Cecembia calidifontis: one gene and its partner. The protein of the gene in region 1 interacts with the protein of each later gene in a pairwise test. Links are inferred from orthologs where the notes say so. Each region holds a gene or a part of one and is shown in the gene's direction. Other genes may lie near its edges.

What was found.
Region 2: the proteins of BC751_RS03890 (region 1) and ung interact in binary tests that used the Escherichia coli proteins (3 or more experiments, as listed by UniProt). The link is inferred for Cecembia calidifontis from one-to-one orthologs.

What each region holds. Positions count from the first base shown.
Region 1 is NZ_SGXG01000001.1:906,769-918,369, forward strand. Bases 6,397-9,240 are described here. They hold BC751_RS03890 (nucleoside-diphosphate kinase), read left to right. Parts: upstream 6,397-7,529; coding sequence 7,530-7,952; downstream 7,953-9,240. Other genes in these bases: BC751_RS03885 (DHH family phosphoesterase), read right to left, coding at 6,397-7,337; BC751_RS03895 (SIMPL domain-containing protein), read right to left, coding at 8,018-8,749; BC751_RS03900 (DUF2207 domain-containing protein), read right to left, coding at 8,824-9,240. Also shown: BC751_RS03850 (Na/Pi symporter), read left to right, coding at 296-1,465; deoC (deoxyribose-phosphate aldolase), read right to left, coding at 1,474-2,133; BC751_RS03860 (NAD(P)-dependent oxidoreductase), read right to left, coding at 2,133-3,344; BC751_RS03865 (methyltransferase family protein), read left to right, coding at 3,473-4,066; BC751_RS03870 (FKBP-type peptidyl-prolyl cis-trans isomerase), read right to left, coding at 4,281-4,820; BC751_RS03875 (FKBP-type peptidyl-prolyl cis-trans isomerase), read right to left, coding at 4,823-5,365; BC751_RS03880 (FKBP-type peptidyl-prolyl cis-trans isomerase), read right to left, coding at 5,375-6,310; more of BC751_RS03885, read right to left, coding at 6,297-6,396; more of BC751_RS03900, read right to left, coding at 9,241-10,719; BC751_RS03905 (LemA family protein), read right to left, coding at 10,716-11,270; BC751_RS03910 (M14 family metallopeptidase), read right to left, coding at 11,353-11,601. UniProt on the Escherichia coli protein: Major role in the synthesis of nucleoside triphosphates other than ATP. The ATP gamma phosphate is transferred to the NDP beta phosphate via a ping-pong mechanism, using a phosphorylated active-site intermediate.
Region 2 is NZ_SGXG01000001.1:4,214,913-4,226,493, reverse strand. Bases 5,459-8,282 are described here. They hold ung (uracil-DNA glycosylase), read left to right. Parts: upstream 5,459-6,451; coding sequence 6,452-7,114; downstream 7,115-8,282. Other genes in these bases: dapB (4-hydroxy-tetrahydrodipicolinate reductase), read right to left, coding at 8,243-8,282; lepB (signal peptidase I), read right to left, coding at 7,152-8,228; apaG (Co2+/Mg2+ efflux protein ApaG), read right to left, coding at 5,990-6,376; BC751_RS18200 (class I SAM-dependent methyltransferase), read right to left, coding at 5,459-5,988. Also shown: BC751_RS18250 (T9SS-dependent choice-of-anchor J family protein), read right to left, coding at 1-310; BC751_RS18245 (InlB B-repeat-containing protein), read left to right, coding at 689-973; PAQR family membrane homeostasis protein TrhA, read right to left, coding at 1,244-1,888; BC751_RS18230 (hypothetical protein), read left to right, coding at 2,075-2,323; rplI (50S ribosomal protein L9), read right to left, coding at 2,420-2,863; rpsR (30S ribosomal protein S18), read right to left, coding at 2,906-3,157; rpsF (30S ribosomal protein S6), read right to left, coding at 3,157-3,525; BC751_RS18210 (hypothetical protein), read right to left, coding at 3,666-4,583; BC751_RS18205 (class I SAM-dependent methyltransferase), read left to right, coding at 4,628-5,209; more of BC751_RS18200, read right to left, coding at 5,206-5,458; more of dapB, read right to left, coding at 8,283-8,965; BC751_RS18175 (DUF5683 domain-containing protein), read right to left, coding at 8,967-9,530; BC751_RS18170 (ParB/RepB/Spo0J family partition protein), read right to left, coding at 9,571-10,488; BC751_RS18165 (ParA family protein), read right to left, coding at 10,499-11,278; BC751_RS18160 (metal-dependent hydrolase), read right to left, coding at 11,287-11,581. UniProt on the Escherichia coli protein: Excises uracil residues from the DNA which can arise as a result of misincorporation of dUMP residues by DNA polymerase or due to deamination of cytosine.

The sequences.
Region 1 (11,601 bases):
CAAAGTTAAAGAAGATTATCCCGATTTGATGTTAACAAATTGTTAATTAGAGCCTAAACTGTCCCTTTTCTTATAAATTTGAATGAAAAGGGCTTCAATATGCTCTAAACACAGTTCAAATTTAGGCAAAAAAGTGCAATTTTTTATCCATAGAACTTTAAGGAAAGCTCATAGGATAAGTCCATGTGATTATTATTAACAAAATCTTCACATCATGGAGCCATTAAATAAATTCCTGTACATTTATTTTGCACTTTGATAAACAGATCCCCCAATTTCCGGGGATTTTCCATAAATGAGCAGCATAAATTTAGACCCAAAAGGTTCAAACCGCTTAGTTTCAGTTTTAATTACAGTTTTGGGGCTGTTGCTCTTCATGTTCTCCATTGATTTGTTGACGGTGAGCATGATCCGCCTCAACAGTGATTTCGCCTCCTCTCTTTTCCTTGCTACCAACAATCCATTTGTGGGCCTTTTTGTAGGTCTCCTGATGACAGCCCTGATCCAAAGCAGTTCTACAGTTACAGCCATGATAGTTGCAGTAGTGGCATCAGGCTCGTTGACGCTGGGGCAGGCGGTTCCTCTGGTCATGGGAGCAAATATCGGCACCACCATCACCAGTACTTTGGTAGCTTTTTCCTTTATCATGAAGAGAAATATCTTCAAAAAGGCCTTAGCTGCAGGAGTGCTGCATGATATATTCAATATCCTGACGGTTCTGATCCTTTTTCCTTTGGAAGTATATTTTGGATTCCTCAGCAACGCAGCTTCCTACATCACTGCCACATTTTTTAACTTGGGTGAAGATTTTAATGTCGATTACCAATACAATGTATTGTTCACCAGACCGGTGACATTATGGCTTGCTAACCTTTTGGATCAACCGGTGCTTCTTCTTCTTTTGGCAGTCATCCTGGTATTTACCTCAATCAAGTTGTTGTCCAAATTTGTGCTGAAGTCTTTCATGTCCACCAACCTGAACAAAATCAACAAGCACATTTTCCAAAAACCTTTCTTTTCTTTTTTGTATGGAGCTTTTTTCACGGCAGCCGTACAATCCAGTACCGTTACCACATCCATCATTGTACCTGCTGTTGCCAACAGAAAAGTCTCCCTTGTTAAAGCATTTCCGTTTATAATTGGGGCAAATATTGGAACTACGATAACTGCTGCAATAGCTGCTATTTATAAGACTGACGCTGCCATTAGCTTAGCGGTTGTCCATTTCCTGTTTAATCTTATTGGCGCATTGCTTTTTATGCCCTTCCCTTCCGTAAGAAATATTCCCGTAAAAATTGCCACATTCTTGGGCAATGAGTCGACCAAAACTCGCTTTGTGGGGTTTGCCTACATCCTGTTGACTTTTTTCATTATCCCTTTCTTACTGATTTATTTCAATAAAAATGAGGACATACGGGAAATGGGACATGCGGACAGGTATCACAAAACTGAAATCCAAAAATAAAGGGAGGTTTAATCCTCCCTTGATGCCTCCACAATCTGAACTCCGGAGCTGGTACCTATCCTATCGGCCCCGGCCTGAATCATCTTCACTGCCTGTTCATAGGTTTTGATTCCACCACTGGCTTTGATGCCTACACTGCTGGGCAGATTTTCCCGCATCAATTTGATGTGTCTTTCCTTGGCGCCTTCTGGAGCAAATCCCGTTGAGGTCTTTACAAAGTCTACTCCTGCTTCGGCACATAGCTTACATGCCTTGATAATTTCCTCTTCACTGAGGTAGGCTGTTTCAATGATCACTTTTAAGATGCGCTCATGGTCATGACATACCTTTGCCAATCTGGCCAATTCAATTTTTGGCCAGTTCATCCCTGCCTTAAATGCGGTAATGGACCAAACAACGTCGATCTCATCAGCCCCATCCTTGATGGCTTGCTCGGTTTCAAAAACTTTGGTTTCGGTCATATTATACCCCAAAGGAAAACCCACTACCGTTACCAGCTGGATAGGAGCATCCCCGATTTCCCGCTTGGCCTTTTTCACCCAGAAAGGAGGTACGCAGATCCCTACAAAACCATATTTTTTGGCATCCATAACCAATCCTTCAATATCGGAATCCACCGTCTGTGGCTTTAAAATGGTTTGCTCAATATATCTTTCAATGTTCTTCATCATTCGACAATTTCATTCACATAATCCTTCAAATACATAAACTCCAAAGTTAAATCTCCCTCTTTGGCGATGGTAGCCTTATCTAAAATTTTTGAACTGGGCTTCAATAACTCTGGAATCAGGTTTTCAATCAATTGTTGCCCAAATTCTTCAGACGCATTTCTGGGAAGCTCGGTTGGCAGGTTATCTATTGCCATAACAGAGATACTGTTCTGCTTGCCAAATGCCGGCAATATTTCGAAACTATCTCTGTCTATATCATAAACCGGATCCGAAATAGTGGATGCCTTGACCGTAGTAGGGACAGAACCATGAATATCACAGGTGATGTCTGCAATCACGGATATATTGAAATCTTCTGAGCTAATATCTTCCAATTCAAATAACCTGGGTGCACGGCTATCCCAATAAGCTGCCGCCATCAGGATATCACTGACTTCGGCATATTTCAAAAAGTGACTTTCATACTTTTGAGGATCTGCATAGAACTCCTCCTTATCAAAACCTCCGTCTGTTTTTCTCCTATTGAAATCAGCGGAAGACAGAACGGTAAAAACAGCCTCATCGTAATATTGATGGAGAAATTCCTTTGGGGCCACCTGTTTGATTCCGACCGTATGCAGAACTTCCAGGACCCCTTTGCCTACCCTTCCTGTTCCTGTAACCACAATTTTGATGGGGGGAAGCTGCACTTTTTTAAGTTCTAGGTCCATCTCAGACCTATCAAAACATTCAAAGGCCCTTTTGAGATCAAATAGACCGGTCTTTTTCCCATAGGTCCAAAGCCCATTATAAGCCCCAACTATTCCGGCCCACCGGCCAAAAGCCACGGTACGTTCTCCCTTCTCATTTTTTAAGACTTCATAATCTATAAGCTTGATGTTCTTTTTAAGAACTGCCTGCAATAGCTTCCGATTATAAACTTGTTTTTTGATGGTATGGGAGAAAAAAATATAGGTCTTGTTTGGAATGAGTTGGTCTATGGGTACTTCTTTGATCCCCATGAGCACATCGCAATCTGACAAATCGCTATCCACTTGGATATCCAATTCTACAAATTCATCATCAGAAAAACAGCGAATAGGACTCGGTTCAACCTTGAATTCCAAGTCATTAGGGTAAAGGTCCAAAAGTTTCCTGACCTGCTTTGGAGTAAAAGGCACTCTTTTATCGGGGGGAATTTTTCCCTCTCTGATCAATCCAATTTTCATTATCCTGGGTTTAGCATGTCAAATTAGAAAAAGACTGGCAATCAAAAAACTCCTTGGCATAAAAGTAATACTTAATGAACTAACTTATTTATTTTGGTGATTAAATGATGAACCTTTGACAAATTCAGATGACGGCTTATATTTTATTGGCGCTATTTTGGGGAATCTACTATAGTCTTCATACCCTATTGGCCAGCCTTGCTTTCAAAAATAAGATAAGAAGCAAAATGGGTACGGCTTATCCATGGTACCGACTGCTATATTCCCTATTTTCTGCTGTTGGATTACTGGCAATTTTGGTATATGGGGCTATGATTGAAAAAAGAATACTCCTGGCAAACACTGATTTTACCACTTATTTGGCTTACATGTTTGCCGCATTTGGAACAATTATCATAGTGAAGTCCATGAAGCATTTTTCCCTGTCTTCTTTTGTGGGCTTAAAGCCTCATGATGACCTGGAAGAACGGCCTGAATTTGTCAGAAAAGGGATGCACGCTTATGTTAGACATCCGCTATATGCCGGCTTACTTCTGATTTTCCTCGGCTTTTTCTTCTTTGATCCGGTTTTGGCTTCTTTGATACATTTGATATGCCTCATCATTTATTTGCCAATGGGAATCTACTTTGAAGAAAAAAAGCTCATTCAGCTTTATGGTAAAAGTTACACCCAGTATAAAAAGGAAGTGCCGGCTTTATTCCCAAGAAAATTCAGAGGCTAAATTCTCAAAGTAAGGGACATTTCTATCCCTGGCTATACAACCCGATTAATTCTGTACGCTTCAAAGACTCATGACGGTTGTTCTGTGATGAGAATCAAAAGCTTGAAATCTTATCAAAGAAAAGAGGCTGTCCCATAAATAGGGACAGCCTCTTTTGGATTTTATTTATCAAAGAAGTGATCTGTTATAAATCGGGGCTATTAAATTAACCCTCTCACTCAATTCCAAGAAATTCCACCTCAAACATCAGAATGGAATTCGCGGGAATGCCATCCCTTTCCTGATCCCTGTAAGCCCAGGGAGAGGGAATAATAAGGACTGCTTTGGAGCCGCTTCTTAACTGCCTAAAACCAATGTTGAAGCCTTGGATAGCTTCTCCCGAACCTAAAACAAATTGGAATACCCTATAAATACGGTTTTCATCCCATACGTTATTATCCTTTGCTACTTGTTCAAGATTGGTATCGAATACTTTTCCGTCAAGGAATTTCCCGATGTAATTGGTATAAATCAAACGGAATTCTCCGGGTTTGGCTCCAGTCCCTTCCTCTTGTACAATAATGATTACACCGTTTTGGTCATGAATCCTTCTTACACTGTCAATCTGTGCAGTTTTCAAAAACTCATCAATGATCTTAGCATCTCTGGCCAGGTTGCCCTCTAGGTCATAGGTAGGCCCAAAGGGGTTATTTGGCTCACAGGAAAAACCAATGATTCCAAACAACACTAACAATAAAGTACTTAATCTTTTCATTCTTACTGGTCTTCAGGAGTTATAAGCTGAATATAATCCAACTCGAACATTAATATTGAGTTACTTGGAATTCCTTGGGAAGCCTGCCTTCCATATCCATACAAAGAAGGCATGATGACTGTGGCCTTATCTCCCTCTTCCATTTGGGAAATACCAAATAGAAAGCCTTGGATTACCGATTCATAACCGAAAGCAAATCTAAATGGCTCATAAGGTCTGTTCGGAAAGAAAATATTATTCGCCCTTGCGACACTTTCGATAGAAGTATCAAATACATTGCCGTTGAGCAATTTACCTACATAATCCACCACAACTGTATCACCTAGAAACGCTTTCCTTCCGCTGTTGGAGACCTCCTGCCAAAAGATACGGATACCAAGGGCGGGGTCAGAAAATTCCTTTACTGAAGGTATGGGATTTTCTCGGACAAATTCTTCAATTTTTTGCTTGTCCCTTTCGAAGATAATCTGGGCATTTTCACTGTCAGAAATACATGATGACAGCCATACCGATAAAGCTAAAATCCCAATACTTAAGTACTTCATTGATTTGTGTTATTTTTGAACATCAGTGACTTCTACGTCAAAGATCAGGATAGAGTTTGGTTGAATTGGCCCACCTGCATTTCTATCTCCATAAGCCAACGGGGAAGGAATGATGAATTTAGCTTTATCACCTTTTTTCAACAAAGCCAATCCTTCGTCCCAGCCTTTGATTACCTGTCCCATGCCCACCCTAACTTCAAGCGGTGCATAGCCATCGTAATTGTCTCTTTGCTCATTGTACACCCCTTTTTCCATAGCCAGGGATTTGATACTGGTATCAAAAAGCGTTCCGTCCAACAAGTAACCTGCATAATGAACGAAAGCCAAATCACCTTGTTCAATCTGAGGTCCTGATCCTGCTGATTCTATGACGTAATAAAGACCGGATTCTGTCCTGATGGCATTGATATTTTTTTCAGCAATGTAATCCTGAATGATCTGGGTATCGATTTCCAATTGCTTCACAGCGCCTTCAGCCTGTCTTTTCATTTCTGCTTCCTGCAAAGCATTGAAATACGCTTCCACACCTTGGTAATCCAAAACATCTATCACTCCGATTCTTACTTTGACTTTTTGATCATCCTTCAGGAAGAAAGGAACGTTTTCTGCAAAGATTTTTTTGGCAGTAGCCTCAAATGCTATACTGTCCCCTTTTTTAAGGCTCAAAAATATTTCATCCATGCCTGTTTTTCTTGGGATTGAATCATTGAACTGCAGGTATGCAGGCATGCTTTGGTCATATGTAGAAATGAAGGTAGAATCTTTGTCCGTTTTCACTATCAAATGGTACAAAACAAATTCACCGTTTTTAGGTGCTTGGCTACCTTCTCTGATATAGGTATACTCAATGCCGTCTGAAGTTGTCTTAGTCTTGTTACAAGACATAGCACTGAAAGCAATCACCATCAGGGCAACCGCAAATAATAGAGATTTAATTTTTTTCATGGATGGGTTCTAATTGATTGAAAAGCGTTTTTTGATTTTCTTTTATTAATTTTTCGAATTTTTCAATGGTTTCTTTCAGGGGTAGGGTAGACCTTCCGCCTGATGCGTTTTTGTGTCCTCCTCCTTCAAAATAATCAGCTGCAAACTTATTGACAGCAACATCCTCTGTGGATCGGAAGGAAATTTTTACACCGTCCTCCCTTTCGGTGAAAAGGGCAGCGATTTTGATTCCGTCCAAAGAAAGGGCATAGTTTACTAAGCCTTCTGTATCCCCGGTCTGCGATTGGTATTTCTTAAGGTCCCTTTTGCTGATTGCGAAATAGGCTGTTTTCAGATCCTCTAAAATGGTCAACCTGCGTGTAATGGCAAATCCAAGAAATTTCAGGCGGTTAACCGAGTTGGTATCATAAATCAACCTTGAAATCCTCGTATTGTCTGCACCCAAGCCTATGAGTTCTGCTGTAATCAGGTGTACATTTTTAGTGGTATTGGGATGCCTGAAGCCTCCCGTGTCAGTCATAATCCCCGCATAAAGACAATCGGCAATGTCTTTATCGATCAAATATTGATCACCCAATTCAACAATAAGTTCATAGACGAGTTCGCAGGTAGCTGCCGCCTTCGTACTCCAATACCTGAAATCTGCAAAATCTTTTGGATCCTGATGATGGTCAATGTTGACGATATATGCCTTGGATTTGGTTACGAAGGAAGCCAGTTCATGCAGCCTTTTCAAGCAGGAAAAATCCAAACAGAAAATAGTATCCGCTTCCAATACTTTTTCTATGGCTTTTTCCCTATGCTCCGGATTTTCAAAGTTTAGTACTTGTTCATTTCCCTTCATCCAGGTAAGGAATTGGGGATAATCTGAAGGAGTAATTACAGTGACCTCATGACCCTTCTTTTTCAGGTAGTTGGCCATTCCCAAAGAAGAACCCAATGCATCTGCATCCGGCTTGTGATGGGTAGTAATGACAACTTTATGGGGGGATGATAATCTATTTTTAAATAACTCTAATTCCTGCATTATATTGCTTTTGTACATTCCTCAAAAAGGAATATAGTTTGCAAATGTCTGTAATATTTTTGAATTTTCCCAATTTGTCTAAGCTGCTAAGGCTGAAAGAGATAATAGAGAATTCTCGGGCTTTCTATGTAGTTTAACCGATTTCCCCTATTTTTGCAGCCAAATTAGATTTCAGAAATAAATTCCAAAGAAATGGCAGGAAACAGAACATTTACCATGATCAAGCCTGATGCTTTTGCTGCAGGCAACTCAGGAGCAATATTGAAAATGATCGAGGAAGCAGGCTTTAAAATTGTTGCATTGAAGGCCACTCAGCTTACTCCAGAACTGGCAGGAAAATTCTACGCGGTTCATAAAGAAAGACCATTCTATGCTGACCTTTGCAAGTATATGTCATCCGGGCCGATCATTGCCGCTATCCTTGAAAAAGAAAACGCAGTAGAAGATTTTAGGACTTTGATCGGTGCTACCAATCCTGCCAATGCAGCAGAAGGAACCATCAGAAAAATCTTCGCTACATCCATCGAGGCCAATGCCGTTCATGGATCTGATTCAGATGAAAATGCAGAAATTGAAGGTAACTTCTTCTTCAATCAATTTGATAGGGTAAGATAATTCCTCTTATTGGCAATATTAAAACCCACCACTTACTCGGTGGGTTTTTTTTTGGATTTCCAAAATTATCTGACTGAGTAGCTCAGACGCATCGTGATGGAAGCCGTCTTTTCTTTTGAGGTAGTGTTGAAGGTGCCCCCCCAAGAATATTCCTCCGTAGAATACTGTCCGGTAATCTGAAAAATGCCCATATTGGCTGCTATCAGTTTACCCAATTTAGCCCCTGAATTCTCTGCGATCTTTTCCGCCCTTACCCTGGCGTCTTCAGTGGCCTTGGATATCATTTCAATTTTCAGACTTTCCAGTTCCGTGTAGTAGTACCTCGGAGGCTGGGAATAAAACTTTACGCCCTGCAACAATAACTCTGTGATTTCCCTGGAAATCTGGTCTATCTTGTCCACCTCCTTGGATTCTATCTGAAGACTTTGGTTGAGTTCATAGCCCAAAAAAGTCTGTCCCATATAATTACCCGTGCTGCTGTAATTTTGTCTGTAAAGGGGATTGGTATTGACGGCACGGAAAATAATCTGATCTTTGGGAATGCCTTTGGCCACCAGGTAATCTGTTACCGCTTTTTTATCTTTTTCCAACTCTGCGTATGCCACCCGGATATCCATGTTTTCCCGGCTGAAATTCCCCTCCCAAACCACGAGATCCGAAGAGAAATTCTTCTGCCCTAAACCTGTGACATCCACAGTGCCGGATCTTTTATTTCTGTTCAGAAAAGCATTGCCCAAAATAGCAGAAGCGATGACAATGGCCAAAGCAAAAATGATGGCGGTTAGGTTTTGTTTCATAATCGTTAAGGTCAAAAGTTTCTATTTTGAATTTTTAGAAATTTAAACAAAAAGCAGGAAAGATGCTGGAAAAATTACCAACCGCCTCCGCCTCCGCCGCCTCTTCCTCCCCCTGATGAACCTCCGCCAGAGGAACCGCTTCCACCGCCTCCCCTTCCGGCTGAATGATTGATGGAGGTTCCCAAAGCTTTATTGATATGATTGCCCAATAAATGATAAGAATAAAACCTTGATCCTGAATACCATGTGGTCTGATGTCTTTGGTTCAAACTTGACCGTTCCATGAGGTTTTGGAATTTCTTTCCCCAAATTTTGTCCACCTTAAATGCCATGGCAAAGGGCAGCAGTTTTTCAAAAATCTCAGGGGTCATTTTGGGAGGATTGAACATTTGCAATTGTCTCTCCTCTGCGGCACTCAGGTATTTCTTAAACCCTTCAATCCTGGATTTTAAATCCAGCTTTTCAATACTTGGCTGTCTGATAAGGTAGATATAGGAAAAGTAAGAAACTACAGCAAATAGGATAAAACCTATTAACACCAAATTATTGAGGGAAATGGTGCTGGACTGATAGAGCATATAGGATCCAATCAAAAATGAAAGCAAAATCAGGATTAAAAAGACCCATCTCCCCATCTCTTTTCTGACAATGGAAATTATGACCAAAACTGCAATAAATATGACAATCGGAAACGGAGAAATATCCACTAAATCAAAACTCAGATTAGGCTGGGCATAGTTGTAAAAATCAAATCTACTGGCCACAATTGCATAAACGATAAAAATAAAAATAGGGGGAATCCATAATTTCCAGTTGCTTCCCTGGTTCAAAAAAGGCCTGTGCTGGCGCATTAAATTTTCTACATAGCTATCATACATGGATTTCAGTTGACTGTTATAACTCCCGCTGATGCTGATCTGAACACTGTTGTTGGGAAAAAGCTTGTCCATCAGGACCTTTTCTTCCTGAGGAAGGAACGCATCGGGATTTTTCAATTTGATCAAGGTAAAAGAATTGCTGTGGAACAAGCCGAACATGACAGGCTCACTTTTTTCCACAATTCGTAAATATCCATTTACGGCCAAATGCACAATAGATGCCGAAATCAGGTCTCCCCCAAAATAACCCCTGTGGATCATACCCAAAGAGGCAGGGGAAATTCCCGAAGGCGGATCAAACTCAGGAATGACTGTTGGCTTGGGAGGATCAATTCCAAACTTGTACCAGGTAATGGCATAATATAGCAAAAGAACCAGAAAGGTTATCCCACTAAGCACCAAAAAGCCAAACTGCTCCCAGAATCCCAGCGGAGGGGGTGGGCTCACCACACCTTTCGTAAAGCCTGCAGCAATGGTCAGGTTTTGATAAGCAGACAGGTTTTCTGCCTCGAAGAATAACCTACCATCTGCCAACTTTTCGATCTTACAATTTTGTTCCGTAGATCCTGAATAACCCGTGTAGCAGGCATATTCTTTAAAATCTGCCTCGATTGGAATGCTGACAGTAGCAGATATTTTTTCCACCCTAAAATCCCAACCAAAGCCGTTGACATTCCAGTAGATTTCATCATAGTCCTCAAAAAAGCCTAACTGACCCTTGGCAGCATAGGTAATGGTAAACGTGTAATAACCAGGATCCAAAAAAACATCCTTATCTCCTATGTAAATAAAAAGGCTTCCCTGTTTTTTTTCGGTGTGAAAAGGCTCCGTAGAACCGTCCCTTTCCACTGAAATAATCTGGTACTCATTTTTTACCTGTCTGTATCGGTAATCTATACCCTGCAATGGCAAACTCCTGACTATGCCTCTTTTGATCTGATTTCCTGAGGCAAAAACTTCAATGGTCTCAGTCACAGAAAGCAAACCTGAAGTATCTACCTTCAGGTCAGTATGAAATGAGCGGATATATTCCTCTTGCCCTAAAACCTGAAGGGAAAGAAAGAAACCAATGAAGAGGAGGAAGTTCTTCATTTGAAACTGACCTTTGGCAAAGCTCTCTCTGCCTCTGTTTCCAATTCAAAGAAGGGAGATTTCAAAAAGCCAAAGGCATTGGCAACCAGGTTACTGGGAAAAGAATCAATAAGTATATTCTGATCCCTCACTGTTCCATTGTAATACCTTCTGGACCGCTCAATGTCCTGCTCAATGGCGGACAGGTCATGCTGCATCTGAAGAAAATTGGTATTGGCTTTGAGCTCCGGGTAGCGCTCAGCTACCGCAAAAAGTCCTGAAATGGCCCGGGTCAATTGATTTTCTGCCTGTTGCTGATTTTCTATCCCTTTGGCATTGATTGCAGCCACCCGAGCTTGGGTGACACTTTCCAAGGTTTCCCGCTCATGGGAAGCATAGCCCTTGACCGTCTCGATGAGGTTGGGCACAAGGTCATACCGCTTTTTGAGCTGTACATCAATCCCGCTCCAAGCCTCAGAAACATGGGTCCGCAGCTTGACCAAGCGGTTGTATATTCCGATTACATAAAAAGCAAGGGCCAAGACTACGGCTACAATAATCAGTGCTGTCATAACATGTGGTTTTGGGTAAACAATCCTAAAAGATAGCAAATAAAATGCTTATTATGAAGGATTTAAACCAATAACCTGCACCCTATTGTACACGCTGCATCAAATCTTTTGGACTATTGTCATTCAGGTCTATCAGGTAGCCATTGACAATGGCATAGCGGAGTTTGCCCCCTTCAGCAAGGAAGAAATTGGGATTGCCCCCTGTCCGTATGCCCGTAGGAATCGAATTTCCATTTTTTAACACCATCAGGGGCAAATTATGAAGTTCCCTGTCCAAGGCATTTTGAACCTTGACACCGAGATACCCCATTCTGAGAAGTTCCATCGCCTT
Region 2 (11,581 bases), 3.3 Mb from region 1 along the record:
TGGCACGGTCTTCTGCTGAATTAGGAGCCCCTGCTCCAAAATTGTAAATGCCATTTGCGGCATTGGTGGCAAGACTATTGCCTCCGATTCTTTCTGTATTGGATACCGCTTCCGCAAAATTTACTATTCTGGCCGGTATGCCTTTGCTTACTTTCCAGTTAGCAGGAAGTGCAGCAGTAGCACTTGTACCGATTAAATCGAAATTTTGGGAAACGCTATTACCTGGTGTTAGATTTTCCTGTGCCCGGGCTTCAAAGAAAAAACCCAAAAACATAAAACCTAACAAGATTTTGGGTAAGAAGTGTTTCATACGCTTTGATTAAGGTTTATTGAAATAAAATGCGGTTAAATATAAGAGAATTGTTGGGGTGTCTGCCAAATATTATTGTTAAGTGTGTGTTAATAAAATGTTTGTTTAAAATTTTATGCTGAAAAAAGTTGAAAAGTTAAACAAAAAACAAAGTTTCCCTTTTTAGTAAAATCATCAAAACCAGGGCTTTAGGGTATAAGTATTTTCATGCTTTTTCAGTTTTGGCTCAGTTTTTGGTATGGGTCATAAAGCACAAAAAACACTCACTTTTCATCAGGAAATCAGTGTTTTATATAGATGATTAAGTTGACAAGAATTGAATTAAAGGAGGGGATGAGTTGGGTATTTGGATTATAAATTAACTAGACCGATATATTTATGATAAGTTTGAAAAGAGCCTGGATTGGCATGTTCTTGATGATGTCTCTATTCATGACATCTTGTTTGGATTTGGGGCTTTCTGATGAGAGGCCGCAAGAAAGTATTGAATTAAAAGAAATTCCGGAAGGGACAAGGGTAGAGGTTAGCGCTGAACCCAGGCCAGGTTTTAATTTTTCCCACTGGGCCATTGGCAATGAGATTGCCAGCTATGATTTGACTTATGTGTTTAATATGCCCCCAAGAGACATAAGCCTAACAGCTCATTTTATAAGAAGGAATTGATAGTGGAAATTATGGGGTAATTGATTCAATCAAGAGGGGTAAAAACAAAAAAGGCAGTTTTAAACTGCCTTTTTTGTTGACCGACTAGGGCTCGAACCTAGACTCTTCTGAACCAAAATCAGACGTGTTGCCAGTTACACCATCGGTCAGTCTTGATACCCTTCCTTCAAAAGGTGTCACAAATGTAGGGGCTCTTTCTTTTTTTTGCAAATATGGCTATAAAGTTTTTTTGGTATTCTGTCTAACTTTCTAAATTTCAATTGGAAAAAATTAGGCCTGAATTTCAGTCAGCATAAACAGGATGGCAATAAAATGAAATACAGTGCCTGCAAGTACGAAGATGTGCCAAATAGTGTGGGCAAATCTTTGATGCGGCCGGGTATAAAAAAGGGTACCAAGGGTGTAACTGATTCCTCCCCCAGCAATTAGCAGCAAAACGGTAGTGCTAAGGTTTTCTACAAGAGGTTTGATTAAAAAAATGGCCATCCATCCCATTCCCAAGTAGAGTATGAGCGATGCTTTTTTGAATCGGTGGGTGTAAAATATTTTAAAAATTACCCCGAACAGTGTCAGGCTCCAGATGATCCCAAAGAAAACCCATCCCCAAAACCCTCCAACTGCCAAAAGTAGAAAAGGCGTATATGTTCCTGCTATAAGAAAATAAATCCCTATATGATCAAAGGTTCTCAGCCAGGATTTGATTTTCTCTTCCTGAAAAGCATGATAAAGCGTAGAAAATGTATAGAGAATCAATATAGAGGCTCCGAATATGCTGCAACTGACGATGTGGATGGCAGTACCGTTCAGCATGGAGAAGGTTACCAAAAGGGAGATGGCGACTATACTGAATAAAATACCGAAGCCATGGCTAATACTGTTGGCGAATTCTTCTTGTAAACTTTGTTTCCTTTCCATCGGATTTTTTTCTGCCAAGATAAGGACTATTTGAAGAAAAAATTTCCTTTATTTTGGCCGGCGAAATCGATTTCATGTTGATTATCAATCAATAAGGGTTGATTTTTTTTGTTATTCCGAAAATAAATTCCTTGTTTTGTTGAAAATTTATAAAAGAAAACAACAATTTATTAAATCTATAAACTCATGTCTGTAAAAATTTCCGAAAAAACAATTGTTTCAACTTTGGAGAAACTTGAAAAACTTAAATTGGATGAAAAGCTTCATGCTGAGCTTTCTTGGTGCTGGAACAGTTACAAGTATGACAATAATCCAGTAGGTGTGATTGAAAAAAGTAAAAAAGCTTTGGAGCTTTTTAAAGCCAAACGAGAAGAGAACAGTAAGGCTGTTGCCAAAAAGTTGGTGGATGATCTTGAAAAAATCGTTATGAACTGATTCAATTCTTAGGATTGACTTGTTTCGAAAGACCTTATGCAATAAAAAAGCCATCTAATTTTAGATGGCTTTTTTAATTTTTTGAAGTAGGGTAAATTATTCTCCTACTACTACAAATTTCACTGCACTTTTCACTTCTCTGTGAAGATCAACTTCAGCTTCGAATTCACCAGCAGTCTGAACAGGTACATTGATTGAAATTTTCTTTCTGTCAATGTTAATTCCATTTTCAGCCAAGGCATCAGAAATCTGAAGTGTTGTAACTTTACCGAAGATTTTGCCTGATTCGCCGATCTTAGCTTTGATTTCCAAAGTGATTCCGGCAAGTTTAGCTGCAATTTCTTCAGCTTCTTTCTTGATCTTTTCAGCTTTGTGTGCAGCTTGTTTGATATTTTCAGCCAAGATTTTTTTGTTAGAATCTGTGGCTAAAACTGCATATCCTTGAGGGATTAGGTAGTTTCTTCCGTAACCTGGCTTTACTTCTACCAAGTCATTTTTATAACCTAGTCCTTTTATGTCTGTTTTTAGAATAACTTCCATTGTCTTACGATTTTTTTAATGAATGATTCGAGCAAAAACGGATTATTTCAAGCCGTCAGTTACGAATGGTAAAAGCGCCAGATGTCTTGCTTTCTTGATTGCATTGGCTACTTTCCTCTGATATTTCGCAGAGTTACCAGTCAATCTTCTAGGAAGGATTTTTCCTTGCTCATTGACAAACTTCAAAAGGAAGTTAGGGTCTTTGTAATCAATATACTTGATACCGTGTTTTTTGAAACGGCAGTATTTTTTTCTGTTTTCAACTCTGTTGATGGGTTCGTTCTTAAGTGTCATTAGGCTTGCTCCTCCTTAGCTTCAGCTTTTTTGTTAAATTCACCTTTTCTTCTTCTTTCAGCATAAGCAATTGCGTGCTTGTCCAACACTGTGGTCAAGAAACGCATTACTTTCTCGTCTCTTCTGAATTCAATTTCCAATTTGTTGATCACAGTTGGAAGTGCTTTGAATTCAACCAAAACGTAGAAACCGGTGCTTTTTTTCTGAATTGGGTAAGCCAGTTTTTTAAGACCCCAATTTTCAACATTGATGACATCTGCTCCCTCTTCTTTTAACAAGTTTACAAACTTGTCTACGGTATCCTTCATCTGAATTTCAGACAAAACGGGAGTTAAAATGAATACCGTTTCATAATTTTTCTGGAACATGTTTGTATAAGTTTATCTGTATTAATTAAACAGAGCGCAAAAGTAGAATAAATCCCCTTATTTTCCAAGTGGACATAAAAAAAAGAGGGGATGATCATCTTCACCGGTCAGCCCCCCCCCCTTTTTTTTCTTTTTAAATCTTATTTTACCTCAAATGTTTTATTGCCGATTTGATGACCTTCTGCAAAAATTCTTACTTCATAGATGCCAGGTGCATACCTGCTTCCTTTTTCGTAATAATAGGTCAAGGTCTGTTTGGTGTTGTTGAAGTAAATATCCTGATGTACTGTATAGAATTCTTCTCTGCCATCAATGGTAAATGTTCCGCTTCCTTTCGCCACATCAAATATGGGCTGGTTATTAGGAGCGATTACCTGCACATAGACATCTTTATTTCCATGCTCTGCTACTTTGTTGTCAGCCAAGTTAAAAGAAATTTTTAGTTTCTCTATTTGGCGGTTTCTAAAACCGTCTTCCCGCTCTCTTCCCCTTGAATTTACAGCGGCTATATTGATGTTTTCCGCCCTTAAAACTGCAGCAATATTGACTTTTTCCTGTAATTCCTGCTGTTTCTGATTCAATTTGACTACCTCATCTTCAATCTGGGCTTGCGTGCTTTTCAAGCTTTGGTTTTCCGTGACAAGCTGTTGATTTACCTCCCGGAGCTGAAGAATCTCTGCGTCTTTTTCCTGGAGTGTCCTTGCATAATTATCAATTCTACGATTGAGTGCCGCTATTTCTTCGGCAGAACGTTTTCTATCTGAATTCCTTTCAGCTATCAATTGCTCCTTCATTTCTTCCAGGGCCTTGACATCCCCTCCCAATTTTTCAATTTCCTGAATTCTAAGGTCCAATTGAAAGGTCATGGAATCAAGTCTTCTGTTGAGATCATTGTTTTCTTCTGACAGGATAAGGATTTCTTCAGATTTTTTTGTCTTATCTCTGTAATCAGCGTAGAGCTTGATACCGCTGATAATGACCAAAATCACCAAAACGATAATCAATATGTTCTTACCGTTTTCACTTTTTTTTGGTTTGTCTTGGAGGTTGGTTTCCATTGTATTTTCCTTGTATTTTTGTCTACTTATTAAATTTGAATGACATGTTTTTAGATGAAGCTTACTGGACCAACCGATATAATGAAAAATCTACCGGCTGGGACATAGGATCACCTTCAACACCCCTAAAGCAATATTTAGACCAAATTTCCAATAAAGATCTAAAGATTTTAATTCCGGGAGCAGGAAACGCCTATGAAGCCGTCTATGCCTTTGGTATGGGCTTTGAAAAAGTTCATATTCTTGATTTCTCTCCTGTTCCTATTGCTCAATTTAAGAAATCTTGTCCTGATTTTCCAGTTTCCAATATTTTTCTTGAAAACTTCTTTTCACATGAAGGAAAATATGATCTAATTCTGGAACAAACCTTCTTCTGCGCCCTGGATCCCCAATTGAGAAAGGATTATGTCCGGAAAATGCATGATCTTTTACTTCCAGGAGGGAAACTTACAGGGGTGATGTTTGCAAGGGAGTTTGCCCATGAAGGACCTCCTTTTGGGGGCAGTAAGGAAGAATATAGCCAATATTTTATGCCTGAGTTTGAAATATTGAAATTGGAACCATGTTACAACTCCATTCCCCCAAGACAGGGCAGTGAATTGTTTGTGCAGCTAAGGAAAAATTAAACATCCAGGATAAAATGGGATTTTTGAATGCCTTTTTTGAAAATCAGGATTCCGCACTCAAAGAAATCAATGCTTAAAGAGACCTGTTCTGTTTGACAGATCTTATTCCATGCCTTGTACATTTCATTGGACCAGTGGATATCTGCGACCGCCACGATGCTTTCCTCATGGAGATAGGGTAGCAGGGTTTGAAAATACCCAAAAGTCCCCTCAAAATTATGAGTTGCATCGATAAGTGCGAAATCAACTTTCCGGATTTTCTGAACTATTGGGGCGAGGGTTTCTTTTATGTTTCCTTGGACATAAATTGGTTTTTCGGCCCCGGGACCTTCTTTTGCTTTGTGAATAAGGCTTTCTGCTCCCTCAAAAGTAAAGAGTTCACCTTTGGTTACTCTTGAAAGGTATAAGGTGTTTATCCCTGTACAAGTACCCAACTCTAAAACCTTCAAGCCAGGAGTTTGAAGGCAAAAATATTGATAGATTTGACTGAATTTTCTCCCGGTAGTACTATATCGGGTTACATCTTTGGTCTTCCGAAATTGACTTTTTTTTAGCTTTTTCGAACCCTCTCCAAAATCTTCAATTACTAAGATGTCACTGTCTTTGAGAAGTTTTTTTCTCCAATCTTCGAGGTCCAGATCATTTGAACTGGAGTTTTTAAGGTATTTTAATAAGCCATTATAAAGATCTGAAATGTATGGCCCCTGAAGAGAAAATCTATCCTCCTTCAATAGCCAATACCGAATAGATTCGGAAATAGGGTAGAGGTATTTTTTCAAATCAATTGTCAAAAATGTCGGAGATTAATTGGAATTCAGGAATCCGAACTTCAATCAATTTGCCGTCAAAAAGTTTTTCCATGATGTATACCCCCCTCATTTTGCCCAAACCGGACTTAAGGTTACAACCAGAAACATATTCATGAGAAGCACCGGGTTCAAGAACTGGCTGTAGTCCAACCACTCCATCCCCTTCTACGAATTTTGTATTGTCCCCTGCATCAACAATTTCCCATCTCCGGCGCATCAATTGTATGGTATGACTGCTGTTGTTTTCTATCTTTACCTTGTAAGTGAAAACATAATGGTGCTGATGGGGACTTGAAAATTCTGCCTGATAGGTAGTCTCAACACTTACTCTTATACCTTCTGTAATGGCGGTGACCATAGTTCAATTCAAGGAGTTAATCAAAAACTTAAAGTTAGAATTTTAAATCTTTATTAACAACGTAATAGAGTCAAAATGGATGTCAAAATTGAGGAAAGCTGGAAAGAAAGACTGGAAGAAGAGTTCAAAAAGCCTTATTTCGATAAATTGGCTGAATTTATAAGAAGTGAATACCAAAACAATCAAATCTTTCCCAAGGGAAAGGAAATTTTCAATGCCTTTAACCATTGTAGTTTTGAAAAAACGAAGGTGGTCATATTGGGTCAAGACCCCTACCACGGACCGGGCCAGGCGCATGGACTTTCTTTCTCAGTGAGGGAAGGCGTCCCTTTTCCACCCAGCCTTTTGAACATTTTTAAGGAACTCAACAGGGATTTAGGGCTGTCCATTCCTTCTAATGGTGACCTTTCCCGGTGGGCTGATCAAGGGGTTTTGTTACTCAATGCTACCCTGACGGTCAGGGCACATCAGGCAGGATCACATCAAAATCAAGGATGGGAGATTTTTACGGATGCGGTGATCCGTAAAATTGCCCTTGAAAAAGAAAACGTGGTTTTTATGCTTTGGGGAGCCTATGCACAAAAGAAGGCTGCATTTATTTCGGATGATAAGCATCTCAAACTTCACGCTCCACATCCATCGCCGCTTTCTGCACACCGTGGATTTTTGGGATGTGGTCATTTTTCGAAAACTAATGCTTATCTGAAAGAAAAGGGATTAGCAGCGATCAATTGGTAAAAAAAAAATGCCCCACATAAATCTGTGAGGCGTTTTTTTATTTAATACCCTTGAAGAACCTGTTCCAACGGATTTTGCTGAACATGGATTTGTGCTTATCCAAAGACAGCCACAAGAACCAGGCTTTTCCTACAATATGGTCTTCGGGAACAAATCCCCAATACCTGGAATCCAATGAATCATGACGGTTATCTCCCATCATAAAGTAATAATCCTGCTTGAAGGTATATGTTTCCACTTTTTGGCCGTCAATGTAGAGTTGGTTATCCCTGACTTCCACATTTTTATGCCCCTCAAATTTTTCAATGGTATAAGAGTATTTTGCAATATTTTCGGTGTCCATTGTAATGGTCCATCCTTTGGCAGGGACTTTTAAAGGACCAAAATTATCTTTATTCCAACCAAAATAAGCGCCATCAGGAAAAATCTTTGGATCTCCCATTCCTTCTCTCTCCATACGAATGGTTACATTGCCAATAGCTGGTGATTTACGCAATCTTTCTGCAGTTTCTTCCGTGGTCATTACAAGATAACCGGAACCATTTGTGAAAGACATAAAGCCTTCCGGACTGATGCCATAATCACTGAAAAAATCAGCACTGAGGTTCCTGCTGGTCATTACATCATAGGAAAATTGTAACCCTTCCGGTTTATAGGCAGGCTCTCCATTGATAAATACGTTGGTCAGTGCTATTTCAATCTCGTCTCCAGGAATGGCCACTGCTCTTTTGATGTAATTGGTTTTGAGGTCAACCGGATATTCAAATTCCGAGGGAAAATTAAAAACGACAACATCGTTTCTTTTAACGGAAGAGAAGCCCGGTAACCTGAAATAAGGGAGTTGGATCCAATCAACATAGGAATTGGTCTCTGTGCCCCATATTTTTTGATGCGTCAAAGGAATCTGAAGAGGAGTCCTTGGGATTCGGGTTCCATAATGCATTTTGCTCACAAAGAGAAAGTCTCCTACTAGAAGGGATTTTTCCATTGAAGCTGTAGGAATAGTAAATGGTTCCAATAGTAGCCATCGGATCAGAGAAGCTGCAATGACTGCGAATACCAAAGCATCAAGCCATTCTCTTGCGGCTGATTTTTTCTTTTTTACTTCTTTCATTTCACTCAAAAATTTTAGAAAGATAGGAAATCATCCATTGATAATACACCTTTTTTGTCTTTAATCCATTCAGCCACCAAAACTGCGCCAAGTGCAAATCCTTTGCGGCTATGGGCAGTATGACTGATTTCAATATCATCTATTTCAGATTGATAGCGTATAATGTGTGTGCCCGGGGCAGGGTCGATCCGTTTTGATGTAATGATCACATCATGTTCATTAGCGGTCGGGTCGCCGGACAGTTTCCAACCGGTATAATGTGGATTTTGTTGTATGATCCCTTCTGCCAAGGTAATGGCTGTTCCACTAGGAGCGTCTTTTTTCTCGGTATGGTGGATTTCTTCCATGCTGACTTTATAGTCGGATTGATCTTTCATCAAGGAAGCCAGAAATTTGTTCACTTTAAAAAAAACATTGACCCCTATGCTGTAATTGGAAGCATAGAAGAATGCCGTTTCTTTTTCCAATGCCAAAGCGGCAATGGCAGGTTTTTTATCAAGCCAACCTGTAGTACCTGAAACTACAGGTATGCCTCTATTTATGGCCCAACTTATATTTTCGACTGCTGCATCCGGTTGACTGAATTCGATTGCCACATCAATATTTTCAGGATTTAAGCCATCCAATTCTTCTCTATTGTCAATGTTGATTTTGGCAATGATATGGTGACCTCTGGACTCGGCGATTTCTCCGATTATTTTTCCCATTTTGCCATATCCCAATAATAGTATATTCATATCAGAAGTTTATTTTCATAGATAATCCAAATAAGGTTCCCCCTGCTGTTAAGGTTTCAATATTTGGTTCAAACCGAAAGCTTAAATCATCACTGACATCAAAGGTTGACAGATGGGCGTCCACCTGTGCATCGATGATGTTGAGTGCATAGATACCGATGAATAAGAAATAATTCAAATCTCTGTTCCTTCGCCAAAAGTTGACCTGTCTCACTAACCCATCCCTGTTTAGATTGGGAAAATTGTTAGGTTCCTGCCTATCAAATTGAAATAGGGCCTCCTTTAAAGCTTGATATCTGCGGTTATTGAAATCGATAAAATAAATATTAGTAGCAAATCCGCCATAGAGTATAGGCACTTTCCAAGCTTTGCCGTTATACACTTGTCCTGCGCCTGGAATTATGGCTGATAGTATGGTTGCTTTTTTCGGATCTTTATAACCTTCCGGCCTTAGGTTGATGGATAGAGTATCTGCTTTTATTTGTTGGGCTATGCCATCCAAGGGATGCAAAACCAATAAAACAAAAACAGCAATGAAACCTTTCAGTATCATTGCCCTTTTCATATTGTAAGTTTTTGGATGGTCAACTGCCGTAATCAAGGCTTTATATTATGTCCAAGATTTCAAGAATTCGGTTCAGGTCATCAGCAGATTGGAAAGGGATTTTGATTTCTCCTTTATTTTTTCCGTCTGCTTTAAGTTGTACCTTGGTTCCGAAATGGGAGGCCAACCTTTGTTGGATTTTGCCGATTTCGTACTTTTTGACAGGATCTAATCCCTGGGTTTTAGATGCAAGTTTTTCTTCAGGTTCGCTGTTCAAGGCTTTTACTAGGGCTTCTACTTTACGGACACTGAGTTCTTCTGCAATGGTTCTTTTATAAATAGCCAGCTGTTTGTCAATATCTTCAACATTGATAATTGCCCGGGCATGCCCCATGGAAATCAGGTTATCCCGTAATCCTGCCTGAATATCCGGTGGCAATTTCAATAGGCGCAGGTAATTGTTAACAGTAGTTCTGTTTTTGCCAACCCTTTCGCCAAGTTCTTCTTGTTTGAGGTTACATTCTGTCAATAACCTTTGATAAGAATGGGCGATTTCTAGAGAGTTAAGGTTTTCCCGCTGAATATTTTCGATCAATGCCATTTCCAGCATCTGCTGATCATTGGCGGTCCTTACATAGGCAGGCACTTTTTCCAAACCTGCCATTTTGGAAGCCTGGAACCTCCTTTCGCCAGAGATCAATTGATACTCCCCATCAGCGAGTTTTCTTACTGTAATAGGCTGTATAATACCCTGAACTTTTATGGATTCGGACAGTTCCTGTAAAGCTTCTTTGTCAAAATGCGTTCTTGGCTGATAGGGGTTTACCTGGATCTCTGACAAAGGTATCTCATAGATGCCTACTACGGGTGCAGCAGGTGCTTCATCTTGGTTTTTTCCTTTCTGCGGAGAATCCTGAAGTAAGGCTCCCAATCCTCTTCCGAGTGCATTTTTTTTAACTATAGGTTTTTTGTCCGCCATAATCAATATATCAGTTTACTCTCTCCATCCCGTTTTTGGTGGCAATTTCATTGGCTAGATTGAGGTAAGCCATGGCTCCTTTTCCCTCCGCATCAAACGCGATAACAGGAAGCCCAAAACTTGGTGATTCACTCAATTTGACATTTCTTGGAATAATCGTTTCAAATACCAGGTTTTTGAAATGCATTTTGACTTCATCTACGACTTGGTTGCTGAGTCTTAACCTGACATCATACATGGTAAGCAAGATGCCTTCAATCTCAAGATTTGGGTTCAGCCTCGTTTGAATGATCTTAATCGTATTGAGTAATTTTCCCAAGCCTTCCAAAGCAAAATATTCACACTGCACCGGTATGATTACTGAATCCGCTGCCGTTAATGCATTGATTGTGATTAGACCCAAAGACGGAGAACAATCAATTATCACAAAGTCATACTTATCCTTCACCTTTGAGATTACCCCTCTCATTTTTTCTTCCCTGTTTTCCAGGTTAATCATTTCCACTTCTGCACCGACTAAGTCTATGTGCGATGGGACAAGGTCTAGATTGTCGATTTCTGTTTTTAAGATGATTGATTCGATATCTGTACCATCCACCATGCACTCATAAATACTGGTGTCAATATTCTTGGGGTCATGCCCCAATCCTGATGTGGTGTTGGCCTGAGGATCAGCATCAATGACCAATGTTTTAAATTCTAAAACAGCCAAACTGGCAGCCAAATTCATCGCGGTAGTGGTTTTTCCGACTCCACCTTTTTGGTTCGCAATGGCAATAACTTTTCCCATTTTTTTATTTATAGGGTGATTGAATCTCCAATATTAAGTAAAATCAATTCTTTTCCTGCCCTCCCAGCAGCTTTTTTTGCCGCTTCGAGATCGATCTCTATATATGGAAAAGTATCGTAGTGCATGGCTATGATTTTTTTTGTTCCTACAAAATCAGCCGCTTTGATGGCATCATCAATGCCCATGGTAAAATTGTCACCGATCGGAAGAAAAGCAAAATCAATCTTGAACTCCTCCCCAATAAGTTTCATGTCATAAGTAAGTGCCGTATCACCGGCATAGTAGAAACAGCCTTTTTCATGC